2 regions of the Bradyrhizobium sp. WBOS08 genome follow, and region 1 is predicted to be linked to the other one. Evidence: predicted binding sites of a transcription regulator. Region 1 holds the regulator's gene; the other holds the start of a gene.
The links. The regulator PhoB, encoded in region 1, activates phosphate uptake and scavenging genes when phosphate is short. The targets are predictions, from matches to a motif close to TGTCATNNANCTGTCAT.
Positions count from the first base shown of each region.

Region 2: the regulator PhoB is predicted to act here: its motif matches at 1,839-1,855, upstream of DCM80_RS06895 (UDP-2,3-diacylglucosamine diphosphatase).

Region 1 covers NZ_CP028988.1:3,049,110-3,053,166, forward strand. Annotated here, with positions in the region: gene pstA (phosphate ABC transporter permease PstA) at 1-279, shown strand, start outside; gene pstB (phosphate ABC transporter ATP-binding protein PstB) at 276-1,097, shown strand; gene phoU (phosphate signaling complex protein PhoU) at 1,109-1,825, shown strand; gene phoB (phosphate regulon transcriptional regulator PhoB) at 1,849-2,556, shown strand; gene DCM80_RS14520 (GcrA family cell cycle regulator) at 2,787-3,296, opposite strand; gene DCM80_RS14525 (aspartate aminotransferase family protein) at 3,765-4,057, shown strand, end outside.
Region 2 covers NZ_CP028988.1:1,410,682-1,414,738, reverse strand. Annotated here, with positions in the region: gene DCM80_RS06910 (cytochrome c) at 1-327, shown strand, start outside; gene DCM80_RS06905 (Lrp/AsnC family transcriptional regulator) at 324-569, opposite strand; gene thiD (bifunctional hydroxymethylpyrimidine kinase/phosphomethylpyrimidine kinase) at 736-1,536, shown strand; gene DCM80_RS06895 (UDP-2,3-diacylglucosamine diphosphatase) at 1,879-2,691, shown strand; gene DCM80_RS06890 (glycosyltransferase family 1 protein) at 2,705-3,763, shown strand; gene DCM80_RS06885 (threonine/serine dehydratase) at 3,826-4,057, shown strand, end outside.

The sequences.
Region 1 (4,057 bases):
GCCGCGCGCTCGGGCCTCATCACCGGCGTGCTGCTCGCCACGGCGCGCGTCGCCGGCGAGACCGCGCCGCTGCTGTTCACCGCGCTGTCCAACCAGTTCTTCAGCCTCGGCCTCGACAAGACGATGGCGAACCTGCCGGTCACCATCAACAACTTCGTGCAGAGCCCCTACGCCTATTGGAAGCAGCTCGCCTGGAGCGGCGCGCTGCTGATCACCCTGACCGTGCTTGCCCTGAACATTGGCGCCCGCATCCTTGGTGCCGAGAGGACTGCAAAATGAGTGAAATGTCTGTTTCCGTCAGCGCGCCGACCGTTCACCCCGGCTCGCAGCCGCTGCCCGAGGCGCCTGCCAAGGTCACCGCGCGCAACCTCAACTTCTACTACGGTGAGCACCACGCGCTGAAGAACATCAATCTGGCGCTCGGCACCAACCGCGTCACGGCCTTCATCGGCCCGTCCGGCTGCGGCAAGTCGACCCTGCTGCGCATCTTCAACCGGATGTACGACCTCTATCCGGGCCAGCGCGCCACCGGCCAGCTGCTGCTCGACCACACCAACATCCTCGACCCCAAGCTCGACCTCAACCTGCTGCGCGCCCGGGTCGGCATGGTGTTCCAGAAGCCGACCCCGTTCCCGATGACGATCTACGAGAACATCGCCTTCGGCATCCGCCTCTACGAGAAGATCTCCAAGTCCGAGATGGACGATCGGGTCGAGAAGGCGCTGCGCGGCGGCGCGCTGTGGAACGAGGTCAAGGACAAGCTCAACGCCTCCGGCCTGTCGCTCTCCGGCGGCCAGCAGCAGCGCCTCTGCATCGCCCGCACCGTCGCGGTGCGGCCCGAGGTGATCCTGTTCGACGAGCCCTGCTCGGCGCTCGACCCGATCTCGACCGCCAAGGTCGAGGAGCTGATCCAGGAATTGTCCGAGAACTACACGATCGCGATCGTCACCCACAACATGCAGCAGGCGGCGCGCGTCTCCGACAAGACCGCCTTCATGTATCTCGGCGAGCTGATCGAGTTCGACGACACCAGCAAGATCTTCACGTCGCCGACCGACCGGCGGACGCAGGACTACATCACCGGCCGGTTCGGCTGAGGAGACGCGACATGGGTACCGAACATACCGCAAAGGCCTTCGACACCGACCTCCAGGAGCTCACGCGCCTGGTCGCAGAGATGGGCGGCATTGCCGAGCGCATGATCGTCGATTCCGTCGACGCGCTGATTCGCCGCGACGTCGCGCTCGGCCAGCGCGTCGTCGCCATCGACGCCGATCTCGACGCGCTGCAAAAGCGCATCGAGGAGCGCGCCGTGCTCACCATCGCCCGCCGCCAGCCGATGGCGGTGGACCTGCGCGAGATCGTCGGCGCCATGCGCGTCGCGACCGACCTCGAGCGCATCGGCGACCTCGCCAAGAACATGGGCAAGCGCGTCGCCGCGCTGGAGACCGACTTCCATCCGCTCAAGCTGTTCCGCGGCCTGGAGCACATGACCGACCTGGTGCAGCAGCAGGTCAAGAGCGTGCTCGATGCCTATGCCGCGCACGATCTGCCGGCGGCGATGGCGGTGTGGAAGGGCGACGAGGAGGTCGACGCGATCTGCACCTCGCTGTTCCGCGAGCTCCTGACCTACATGATGGAGGATCCGCGCAACATCTCGTTCTGCATCCATCTGATGTTCTGCGCCAAGAACATCGAGCGCATCGGCGACCACGCCACCAACATCGCCGAGACCGTGTTCTACATGATCGAGGGCCAGGCGATCACCGACAAGCGGCCGAAGGGCGACATGACCAATTTCGCCACGACGATCCCGAATACCTGAAGACCTCAAGGAGCGACGACACCATGGGCGCACGCATTATGGTGGTTGAGGACGAGGAAGCTCTCACCGAGCTTCTGCGTTACAACCTCGAAGGCGACGGCTATGACGTCGAGACGGTGATGCGCGGCGACGACGCCGACACCCGCCTCAAGGAACACATTCCCGATCTGATCGTGCTCGACTGGATGCTGCCGGGCCTCTCCGGCATCGAGCTGTGCCGGCGCCTGCGCACCCGGCCCGAGACCAAGCAGCTGCCGATCATCATGCTCACCGCGCGCGGCGAGGAGAGCGAGAGGGTGCGCGGCCTTGCGACCGGCGCCGACGACTACATCGTCAAGCCGTTCTCGGTGCCGGAGCTCTTGGCGCGCGTGAAGGGCCTGCTCAGGCGCGCCAGCCCCGAGCGGCTCGCGACCGTGCTGGCCTATGGCGACATCGAGCTCGATCGCGACAAGCGCCGCGTCGCGCGCTCCGGTCGCCCGATCGATCTCGGCCCGACCGAATATCGCCTGCTGGAGTTCTTCCTGGAGCATCCCGGCCGGGTGTTCTCGCGCGAGCAGCTGCTCGACAGCGTCTGGGGCCGCGACATCTACATCGACGAGCGCACCGTCGACGTTCATATCGGCCGCCTGCGCAAACTGCTCAATCTCGGCCGCGAGCAGGACCCGATCCGCACCGTCCGCGGCGCCGGCTACGCCCTGGATGATCGCTTCGCGAAGGCGGAGCAGACGTAAGGCTCCAGCGAGAGCTGGTTTGGCGAGCTCAGCCGTAATCCCGGGGCGCGCGCAGCGCGAGCCCGGGATCCATAACCACAGGACGTGATTTCGCGAAGACTCGGGGTGACCATCTCGCGCAACGATTGCGTCCTGTGGTTATGGATCCCCGCGTTCGCGGGGATGACACCGAGTTGGTTGAGGCGCCGTCGTGTGACGGCTGCGGTCTTGATCAGCTAATTCCGCGCAGCTCAGCGCGTGGGCTTCGGTGCCGCGCGGCGCCGATCCGCCGCCGGCTGATACGCCACGCGCGAGTGCTGGGCGCAATAGGGCAGGCCGGACAGGGCCTTGCCGCCGCAGAAGAAGAAATCCGGGCTGGAGGGATCGCCGACCGGCCAGTGGCAGGTCGCCTCGTTCAATTCGAGCAGCGACAGCCGCTGGCTCATCGGCACCACGTTGTCGTAGGTGACGGGTTCGGCCTCGACCTCGACCTCGAAGGCCTGCGCCAGCGCGGTGTTGCCGCGCGCGATGGGGCGGGTCACCCGCATCATGTGCTGGGCGGGACGCGCCTTGCGCGGCCGGGGCGCGGCCGACGAAGGGCTCTTGGCGCGGCCGGACAGACCGAGCCTGTGCACTTTGCCGATCACGGCATTGCGGGTCACATTGCCGAGCTCTGCTGCGATCTGGCTGGCCGACAATCCGGCCTCCCAGAGCTTCTTCAGCTGCTCGACGCGATCGTCGGACCAGGTCAAAACCGTCATTGCACCCTTTCCCTCGCCGCGCGGCTGCCATCCTGGCGGTCCGTGCGGCGAATGCCTAAGCCTCGAAAAACCCGTGCCGCTCGAATCCCTTAGGGCTCGCCGGGCGCGCAACTGACGCCCGAACGTTTACGCCGGTACATGAGGACTCTTGGGATCAGAACTGCCGCACGAGATGTCGTATCTGACAAGCCAAACGCTACAATATGGCGTGACTCACGCGCAAGAGTCCGCCGACTCGCTTCCACATGTTCCGTGGTGAAAAACCCGCAAAATCGCCACCGCAAGACTACGGAATCCGCGTTTCATCACCGTTTCCCGGGGCTTCCGGGCGGCATTGACACCCGTTTCACCAGGCCTAAGATAGTCGCGCGTGCCGCCCTTAAAAGGCGGCACGTTTCGTTTCCGGGCCGGTCCATGGTGCGTTGCCCAATGCACGCCCCACACCGTCCGCAACATCAAGTGGCCGTCATGACTAACAGCGCAGCCCCGCATTTGCTCCCCGTTTTCGCCAGGGCCAACCTCGGTTTCGAACGCGGCGAAGGCTGCTGGCTGATCGCGACCAATGGCGATCGCTATCTCGATTTCACCTCGGGCGTCGCCGTCAATGCGCTCGGCCATTGCCACCCGCATCTGATTAAGGCGTTGCAGGAGCAGGCCACGAAGCTGTGGCACATGTCGAACCTGTTCCAGAGCCCGGACGGCGAGAAGCTCGCCGCGCGCCTGTGCCACGAGAGTTTTGCCGACCTGGTGTTCTTCTGCAA
Region 2 (4,057 bases), 1.6 Mb from region 1:
TGCGCCGAATGCCACAGCCCGCGCAACGCGCTGGGCGGCATCATCTCGAGCCAGCGTTTCGCTGGCGGGCCCAATCCCGAAGGCGAGGGCTGGGTGCCCAACATCACCCAGAAGCGCCTCGGCGAGTGGAGCGTGAAGGATATCGCTTATTTCCTCAAGAACGGCGAATTGCCCGACGGCGACAGCGTCGGCGGCGCGATGACGCGCGTGATCAAGAACACCTCGCAACTGCCCGACGAGGATATTGCGGCGATGGCGGAGTATCTCAAATCGCTGCCGCCGGTGGACGGTCCGCCGCGACCGAAGCGCAAGGAAGCGGGGGGCTAGCTCGTACCAAACGCCTTGAACGTGATGATGGTGAGGGTGTCCTGGATGCCCGGCAGCACCTGCACCTTCTCGTTGACGAAATGGCCGATGTCGGTGTCCTTGTCGACGTAGAACTTCACGAGCAGGTCGTATTGGCCGGCCGTGGAGTAGATCTCGGAGGCGATCTCGGCTTCGGCAAGCGCATTGGCCACCGTGTAGGACTGGCCGAGCTTACATTTGATCTGGACGAAAAAAGGAACCATCGCGGGCACTCCGAAAGCGTATTGTTCCGGCTAATAGGCCAAACCCGGCACGATTTAGCAAGCGGGCTTGCTAGCAGCCGGCGGCCGGCCCAAGGCCTTGCCGCTATTCTGCGGTCGCGCTAGGACAGGCCATGGCGGTGTCCGTATCCAGCAAAGGTGCCCGGCGATGACGACTCCGGTCGCACTCACCATCGCCGGCTCCGATTCCAGCGGCGGCGCCGGCATCCAGGCCGACCTGAAGACGTTTGCCGCGCTCGGCGTCTATGGCGCTTCCGCCATTACGGCACTGACGGCTCAGAACACGCGCGGCGTCACCGGCATCCACGCCGTGCCGGCATCGTTCGTCACCGAGCAGATCGATGCGGTGTTCTCCGATCTCGACGTCGGCGCGGTGAAGATCGGCATGGTGGCCCAGGTCACCAGCATCGAGGCGATCGCGGCCGCATTGTTGCGCTGGTCGCCGGGGCATGTCGTGCTCGATCCCGTGATGGTGGCGACGTCGGGGGATCGCCTGCTCGCCGCGGAGGCCGTCAATGCGCTGCGCACAAAACTGATACCGCTGGCGTCGGTGATCACGCCCAATCTGCCGGAGGCCGCGGCGCTGCTCGACGAGCCGGTCGCGGCAAGCGAAGCCGAGATCGAAAGCCAGGGGCGGCGCCTGCTGGCGCTCGGCTGCCGTGCGGTTCTGATTAAGGGCGGGCACGGCGAGGGCGCCGAGAGCACCGACTATCTCGTCAGCGGCGAGGGAACGCTCGCGCTGGCAGCGCCGCGCGTGGCGACCCGCAACACCCATGGCACCGGCTGCTCGCTGTCCTCGGCGGTCGCGGCCGGGCTCGCCAAGGGCGAGGATCTGGCAAGCGCCGTGCGCAACGCCAAGACCTGGATCAGCGCGGCGATCGCCGCCGCCGACCGCTTCAGCGTCGGACACGGGCACGGCCCGATCCATCATTTTCACAAGTTCTACTGACGCGGGCGCGCGGGAGCGCCGCCGCGCGCACTTTGGGGACACGCTAGCCCCCACATCGTCATGGGCGGGCCTGTCCCCGGCCATCCACGCCTTGCCACGCAGCACGAAGAACGTGGATGCCCGGGCCTTCGCCGCGCCGAAGCGGCTACGGCCGCGCAGGCGGGACAAGCCCGGGCAGGACGATCACCTCATGACGATCACCTTCTGCGGCGCCGTCGCCTGATTGTCGCATGCGACTGATATTCGCAGGGAGGGCGAGGCTAGGCGTGATTCGTATCTAGAGGTGCCTCAAGGGTTCAACCGGTCATCCCCCTGTCACGGGACATTGTTACAGGCTGGCGCATGGGAAGTTACGATGTGAGTGACGAGGGCCCCGAGCGGCGCTTTCGCACGTTGTTCATCTCCGACGTTCATCTCGGAGCCCGCGGTTCTCAAGCCGATCTTCTGCTCGACTTCCTGCGCTACCACGATGCCGACACGATCTATCTGGTCGGCGACATCGTCGACGGCTGGGCGCTGAAATCGAGCTGGCATTGGCCGCAATCGCACAATGATCTGGTCCAGAAGCTTTTGCGCAAGGCGCGCAAGGGTGCCAAGGTCATCTACATCCCCGGCAATCACGACGAGTTCCTGCGCAACTACTACGGCACGCATTTCGGCGGCATCGACGTGGTCGAGAACACCGTTCACACCGGCGCCGACGGCAAGCGCTATCTCGTCATCCACGGCGACATCTTCGATCTCGTGGTGCAGAACGCGCGCTGGCTCGCCCATCTCGGCGACAAGGCCTACGATTTCGCGATCCAGATGAATCGCCTCGTCAACTTCTTCCGCCGCTTGTTCAAGGTGCCCTATTGGTCGCTGTCGCAATGGGCCAAGCAGAAGGTCAAGAACGCGGTCAATTATATCGGCGCGTTCGAGCAGGCGCTCGCCGCCGAGGCGCGGCGTCACGACGCTGACGGGGTGATCTGCGGCCACATCCACTATGCCGTGATCCGCGACGAGGGCGACATTCGCTACATGAATTGCGGCGACTGGGTCGAGAGCTACACCGCGCTCGTCGAGCACGACGACGGCCGTTTCGAGATCATCACCTGGGCGGATCATCTGCAGAAGCCGGTGGCCGTGCCGCAGGTTGCAGCCAGAGCCGCATAACGGAGGCCGCCCGATGCGCATCCTGGTCGCGACCGACGCCTGGCACCCGCAAGTCAACGGTGTGGTTCGGACGCTGACCAAGCTCGCGGACGCGGCCGAAGGGCTTGACGTCGAGGGTTCCGGGGTTGCGTTCACGTTCCTGACGCCGCAATCGTTCCGCACCTTCGCGATGCCGAGCTATCGCGACGTACGGCTGGCGATGCCGCGCCCGGCTCGGATTGCCAGGCTGATCGAGGAGGCGCGCCCGGACAGCATCCACATCGCGACCGAAGGGCCGATCGGCCTGATGGTCCGCCGCTATTGCCGCCAGCGCCGGCTGCCGTTCACGACCAGCTTCCACACGCGCTTTCCAGAATATGTCCGCGCCCGCGTGCCGGTTCCGGGCTCCCTGATCTGGCGGGCGCTGCGCCGCTTCCATGCTCCCAGTCGTGCCGTGATGGCGGCAACGCCTGCGCTCGCCTGCGAACTGGCCGAGCGCGGTTTCGACAAAGTCCTGTTGTGGCCGCGCGGCGTCGACACAAACGTGTTCCACCCGCGCGCCATCGACCTCTGCCTGCCGGCACCGGTGTTCCTGTCGGTCGGCCGCGTCGCGGTGGAGAAGAATCTCGAAGCGTTCCTCGATCTCGATCTGCCCGGCACAAAGGTGATCGTGGGCGACGGCCCGGCGCGCGCCGCGCTGGAAGAGGCCTATCCCGATGCGATCTTCCTCGGCGAGAAGCACGGCGAGGCCTTGGCAGACATCTATGCGGCGGCCGACGTGTTCGTGTTCCCGAGCAAGACCGATACGTTCGGCCTGGTGCTATTGGAGGCGCTGGCGAGCGGGCTGCCGGTCGCGGCCTTTCCGGTGAAGGGCCCCCGCGACGTGATCGGCGCCGCCCCGGTCGGCGCCCTCGATCACGACCTGCGCAACGCCTGCTTTGCGGCGCTCGACATCTCCCGGCAGGACTGTGTCGAATTCGCCGCCAATTACACCTGGGAAGCCTCGGCGAGGGCTTTTGTTGATAATATCCAGGCGGTGGGGGCCTTGCTGCCGGGCCGGGACGGCACGGAACAGCCGCGCTTCGTCGCCTGAAGGGAAGATTCCTCGCGCGGAGGTGTCTTGCCCGCGGCTCGATGGCCGCGATAAGGTCTGATATGACCGAACAGCTTCTCCCGATCGGCCCCGCCGACATCGACGCCGCAGCGCGCGTGATCGCGCCCTACGCCATCCGCACCCCGCTGTTGTCCTTTCCGGTGCTCAACGAGCGGGTTGGCGCCAAAGTCTTCCTGAAGCCGGAGATGCTCCAGCGCACCGGCTCCTTCAAGTTCCGCGGCGCCTTCAACAAGGTGTTCTCGATCCCGCAGGACAAGCGCGCCGGCGGCGTCG